DNA from 2 places in the Peijinzhouia sedimentorum genome. Region 2 is predicted to be linked to the other one. Evidence: riboswitches for the same ligand, from Rfam matches in the RefSeq annotation. Region 2 holds a riboswitch; the other holds the start of a gene.
The links. A riboswitch is a leader RNA that binds a small molecule or an ion and turns the genes downstream of it on or off. The one in region 2 is predicted to bind thiamine pyrophosphate.
Positions count from the first base shown of each region.

Region 1: linked by a shared signal. The riboswitch ahead of ACOXY8_RS12040 (TonB-dependent receptor) and the one ahead of thiM (hydroxyethylthiazole kinase) in region 2 are both predicted to bind thiamine pyrophosphate.

Region 1 is NZ_JBMPIY010000008.1:83,139-86,356, forward strand. Features, by position in the region: gene ACOXY8_RS12040 (TonB-dependent receptor) at 1-1,359, opposite strand, end outside; TPP riboswitch at 1,415-1,512, opposite strand; gene ACOXY8_RS12045 (AAA family ATPase) at 1,535-2,044, opposite strand; gene pnuC (nicotinamide riboside transporter PnuC) at 2,041-2,658, opposite strand; gene ACOXY8_RS12055 (tetratricopeptide repeat protein) at 3,010-3,218, shown strand, end outside.
Region 2 is NZ_JBMPIY010000015.1:5,899-9,116, reverse strand. Features, by position in the region: gene thiE (thiamine phosphate synthase) at 1-542, opposite strand, end outside; gene thiM (hydroxyethylthiazole kinase) at 539-1,339, opposite strand; TPP riboswitch at 1,417-1,509, opposite strand; gene ACOXY8_RS15770 (hypothetical protein) at 1,938-3,158, opposite strand; gene ACOXY8_RS15765 (hypothetical protein) at 3,161-3,218, opposite strand, start outside.

The sequences.
Region 1 (3,218 bases), on a different contig from region 2:
ATCTGGACGATAAGTTCCGCTGAAAGTGGTTCCGTAGAAATGATTGTCGAGCCATCTGCGTCTAACCAAATCGCTACGGCTTATGGTTTCCTCACCGATTGTGATATTGGGTAAATTATAATTAGACAGTCGGTCATTAAATCTGAATTGCTCGAAATAGCCTCGCCCACGAGTGTAGTGTAGAGCTGCATTGAAAGTAAATTGTGGATTTGCTTCCAAAGCATATATTAGCTGATAATGATCTTGTTGATAGTTATCTACTTGATTATTGTACTCATAGAAATTGTAAGTTCGGCTATCACTATTTAGCAAGTTTTCTTGCTGCTGTTCATTTAAGCCATTTCGCTCAATATAAGCCAACATCTCTTCACGATCTCCTCTAAGCCTCGATTCGGGAGTTCCCTCCCAAGCTTGGTATGTTTCTTCAGCTCCAGAAAATACATTTAGCTTCAAAAGGCTTTTTTTGCCATGTAGGCCAGCAGATAGATAAAATGACTTTAAGTCTGATCTAGCTCTATCAAGAAAGCCATCTGATGAAATTTTTGACAAACGTGCATCGAAAGTAAATTTTTCGTCGATCAATCCAGTGCCAACTCTTACCGTATTTTTCCAGCTATTAAATGAACCAAAAGAATTGTCAATCTGGGCATAAGCATCCTGATTGATTGGATCGGTTTGGATATTGATAGAAGCACCAAATGCAGCAGCTCCGTTGGTAGAAGTGCCTACGCCGCGCTGTATTTGTATATTCTCCACCGACGATGCAAAGTCGGGCATATTTACCCAAAATACACCATGAGATTCAGAATCGTTAATTGGGATTCCATTCACCGTAACATTCACTCTTGTGGCGTCGCTGCCGCGTATTCTGAGACCTGTATATCCAATTCCAGCACCCGCATCAGAATGTGTCACAATTGAAGGAGTTTGGTCAAGAAGCATAGGGATATCTTGTCCCAAATTCTGCTTTTGAATTTCCTTTCTGTTGACTGTGGTGAATGTTGCAGGCGTTTTTTGTGAAGCTCTAGTTGCAAAAACAATTACTTCTTGACCAAGTAATTCACTCTGTTCTAATTCGAAGATTGCATTTCCACTTGTACTATTTTGTACAGTTTGGGTCAGTGTTTTGTAACCTACGTAGGAGATTTTAAGGGTGAATTCGCTTTCTGGAGCATTGGAAATAATGAAATTACCTTCTAAATCAGAAACTGCTCCAAAACGAGTTCCTTCAATAGTGATGTTGGCATTAGGTAATGCCATTTTAGTTTCCTTGTCTATGACCCTACCTTCAAATGAGGTTTGGGCAAAGGAAACAATAGAGCCAAGGCAAATTGCCAGGCAGATGACGTACTTAAACATGTTAGAAATTTTTAGGTGAAACATTGCGAAGCATCCAAGGGGCAGACGCTTCCTTTAGTTGTTTTACCATACCTCCCTTCGACCGCATTACCGGCATCAGGTTCAATGGGTATAATCTCAGCCCGTATATTTGGGGCACCCCTTTATTCTGTCGCAAATGTACGCCTAATTGTTTTTAGTGCAAATTTCCAATCACTTTTAAAGCACTTTCGAGTCTTTCGTTTTCTTTTCCTTTTATGATTGTATAAGGGAGTCTTCTTTTCTTACACTCCTCATGATATATATTGAAAAAGTAGTTTCTAAGCTCGGGATGTTCTCTTTGAGGATCTTCCACCCAGGGCAAGTCAATATACATCAAGAAATAATGATCGTAGGTTCTAGTTCTCAATTCTCTTTCGATCCAACCTTCCACTTGTTTGAAACGGTGTAAGCTCCAAATTTTGATTACTGTAAGGTCTGTATCACAAATCAAAAGAGGAGGCTTAGTTTCCGCTAATTTATCTTCGCTTTCAATTTGCCCTTTGGCTATTTCAGATAAGTCGCTGTATTTATATTCTCTATTTAGGTTTTTAAGATATTCACGAGCAAATTCAGGGACTAACGGAAATGAGAGTTCATTTGATAGCTGATTTGCAAGAGTACTTTTGCCCGTTGATTCAGGGCCAATGATGGCAATTTTTTTCATAAATTCTTCTGGATACTTAATTCTCGACGCCATCTGGTAAAACCCATAATGGCAAGGATTAAAAAAATTAAAAATTGAAAGGAGGTTAACATAAGCCCTTTGTAAAAATATAACGGAATTGAAAGCAGATTAGTGAAAATCCACGCAATCCAATTTTCTATTTTCTTCTTTGCCATCAAAAGCATTGCCACAAAAGCCATAGAAGTAGTGAGTGCATCCCAATAGGGAACGTCACTGTCTGTAAAATTGATTAATGAATATGCAATAAGAATAAATGAACCGATGAGTGTTGCAATGCTTATTATCCACTCCTTTGTGCTGTTAGTCGTGATTGGTAAAAAGTTATTATTCGAATCCTTTCTCGACCATAGGTACCAACCGTAAATACTCATGATGAAATAATATGCATTAATACCTACATCAGCATATAATTTGGCGCCAAAACAAATGTATACGTAAATCAGTACGCTAATAATTCCCGTTGGGAATACAAGAATGTTTTCAAGTCTTGAATACCAAACACTTAGTAATCCAAAGAATACTGCCGTAGCTTCGAGTAAGGTCAAATGCTGGATACCTTCACGCAAACCTTCCCAGATTCCAATTCCTTCCATCCCGCAAAAATAGCGTAATGTTTAGTCGTAATTACAAACAGAAGATTATTTCGAAAAAGATTTTAAAAATGTGCCATTCAAATCAAGATTTCACTTTTTAATATAAAGGCTAGAAAAAACAAATTCTAATTACTTAAATTGTACCTCCTTTAAATGGAATGGCTTGAAGCAATTTTTATTTCGAATGGGATCGCTTTAATGTGATGATTTAGTAAATGAATTTTGCGAGAGTTTTATTCTGTTTTTCTGTTCAAAATCAAAACAATATTAAGAGTTTAAGAGATTATTAGTTAAATTTGGAGCTTGTTTTGCTCTATCACAATTATTAACTGGCATAACGGAGAAATGAAAATGAAAAAAGTATTAGCAATTGTAGCGTTTTTTGTTGTGGGGATTTTTTCTACTCCACTTTTTGCGCAAGGTGGTTTCAACTGGCCTCCAGATGAAACATTAGCGCAATCAGCGAAGGAAAAATATGTGTTGCATACCGACTCTAGGAAGATGGGTGATTACACTACGGCTCACTCTACTTTAGTGTGGTTGTTGAAAAATACGCCTGA
Region 2 (3,218 bases):
GCCTTTATTACCGATTTCAAATTGTTTAGGCGGATATTACCTATGGCAACCAAAGGTTTATCGGTAAGATTTCTCATCGTTCGTATACCATCCAGTCCCCATTCGGTAATGGTATCGGTTTTAGTAGGTGTTTTGAAAACAGGACTGATACCTAGGTAATCAGAGAGGACTACTTGATCATTTCCAAGCTGTTCAAGGTATTCTATAGAATAGCCTATGCATTTAGTTTCGCTCCACTGATTTCTTATTTCAGTGGGAGTAATATCCTTGGTGCCAACATGTATACCTATCGCATCTACTTTCTTTGCTACTTCTATATTGTCATTGATGATGAGGGGAATCTGGTATTTAGTAGTTATTTCTTTGAGTTGGAATGCCTTACGAATATACGTTTCCGTTAGGTCATTCTTTTCCCTTAGTTGGATGACATCCACTCCTCCTAAAATTGCTTGTTCGGCTATAGTAAGAAAATTTTGGCCTTTACAGTCTGCTTGAGAAATGACCAGATAGAGTTTATATGGGAATGACGATTGCTTTTTCATCCCTCTGAAATATTAAGATGTTCGCTAAATTCAGTTTCAGTTATAGCGTAAAGTTTGTCTATGATATGCATTTGCAGACTGCCCGGTCCTGAAGATTGCCTTTCAGAAAGTTCTCCCACTATGCCAAGTAAGGCCATTGCAGCGGTGGTCGCTTCTGTTTTGTCTTCAATTATAGCGACAAAGGCAGCTATCAGTGCCGATGCGGTGCAACCTAATCCTGTCACCTTGGTCATCATCGGATGACCATTCTTTATTGATATTGTTCGCTTCTTGTTATCTAAAATGACATCCGTTTCACCTGAAATACACACAACAGAACCATATTGATTTACCAACGCATGAGCTGCTTGAATGGCATCATTACTTGAAGCGGTGCTGTCTACTCCTTTGGTTGATGATGTATTGAATTTTGCAAGAGCTAATATCTCAGATGCATTCCCTCTTATCACTGTAGGGCTGTACAGCAATAGTTTTTGAAGGATTTCATTTCTATAAGGTGTCGCACCTGCACCTACGGGGTCAAGTACCCAAGGTTTATTTAGCGTATGGGCAGTTTCCGCTGCCATCAACATAGCTTCTGACCAATATTCGTCTAGTGTGCCAATGTTGATCAATATAGCATCTGCAATGCCTGCCATATCGTTCACTTCGGCTTTAGCATGAGCCATTACAGGTGAAGCGCCTACTGCGAGCAATGCATTGGCTGTATTGTTCATTACCACATAGTTGGTAATGTTGTGGATTAATGGGGATTGGTTTTTTACTGATTGAATGTGTTTCCAAAGTGTTTTTTCCATTTTGCGCTATTTATTTTGAGATAAAAAATAGCTTTAGGAAAAAACCGAAAACAAAGAAAGAAACAACTTTTAGATAAGAAGTCTTTTTTGCTTTTCCCTACGTCGGTGTAAGCCGTATCAGGTTCAAAGGGACTCTCTCAATTCTTTTCAGAATACCCCTAAAGCGTATGCAAAGCTACAAAATATTATGATACTTGGTTTTTTGATTTTAGAAAGTTAGTTCTGTAACTAGATTTCAGTATGCTTTCGAAGCTCTTTTGGCTACGATTTTCGTAAATAAAAGGCTTTTGCATCTGGCTATTCTCAATTGCGAAGGGTTGATAAGCCAATTTTAAAATAGGAAACGAGTGTGTTGAGAAGTTCAAGTAAGTCTCAGTGAGTAGGTTTAGAGGTGAAATTCGTCATTGCCTACTCGACTACCAGTAATATCTTCTTTTAAGCGATATTAAAGTCATACTTATCCAGTTGAATACTGAATTAATGTAGGTTTTTAAAAGCATTGAAGACTTTTAAAATTGTCTCAATAGTCATGTTCTTTGTATTCCTTTCCAGTTTCATCTTTTATCCTTCTTTTTAGCGTTTGTATACACCATGCATTTTAATTTTTTGAAGGATCAAATACCCAAAGATCATAGTTGTGGAATTCAAATTCATGTCCTATGTATAGCTTGTTATTGACAAAAAAATAATGAATGTCATTGGGGTCTAGATTTGAAGGAAAAGGATCCTCGGCCTCCCATTTATCTTGTGTCAAGTCATAGGACCAAAGTTCCTTATCTAACCAATTGCCTTCCCTTTTAGAATCATCAGATGAGATTCCAAAATATATTTTATTATTTAATGAAAAGGAAATAATTTTATCTTTAATAATTCCAGGGTATTCTGTTAATAAACGCCAAGTATGTGCATCACTATCATATTCCCAGATACTTTTGTCACTGGTTAGAACGTAGGCTTTACTACCCATAGCAGTTCCTCCTACTGAAAAGCCTGTTGATGTGGGGATAGGTGATCGAGCAATCCAAGTATTAGTAGTCAAATTATACTCGTGTGATTCGGAAGAGCTTAGAATCATAATTGAATTCCCATTTGAGAGTCCTTGAAAATATCGATGAAATTGATTATCCCGAACGGGAATATTACTTAGATTCGTCCAAATGTCGTTTTCGTACTTATATAAATTAAGGTCAATATTATTAAAAAAATATTGAGAACTCCCAATAGTAACTGAGATAAATTTTGAGCGAGTGTTACCTGAAATTGGAAAATTCCGTACCCTTGAAAAACTATTTTCTACGGGATCGTAAGAAAAAAAATCTGAACTCTGAAACAAAATAAATCCTTTATCATTCATTGAACTACCGAATGACTTAGACCAACCATCTAAGTCAGCGTTTTGAGGATTTAATTTTTCCCATGAGTTTCGCAGACTTCCTAAACTTTCAAAACTAAGAGCGCTTCCGTAAACTGTTATGGAATTATAAACCACAAATGGCCTTACTGAATAATTTAACCCTTTAGCTAAACCATAGTTAACCTCCTTTTCAAAATATCCTTCGGTAAATGGTGCTGATACATGGATTGTGTCTGAGTTTTCAATGGCTGGATTTGTAGAACTCCAAACAAATCCGAATGATTGAACATTATAAGAACCTGCATTTAGTACTTCTGCTCGAAAGATTACTCCTGTTTCAGATGGCTCCACATCTGTCATCATAATGTAAGGATATTCTTTTGGCATAATATCGGCATCATTACAATTCAGCAAAAGAATAGCACAAACAAAAAATATAGAAAGGGTGCTTAGTTGAGTTTTCATGATTAAAAGGAAAAGCTGGTCAAAATTTCAAAATGACTCATCGTTAGTGTGTTTTCGTTT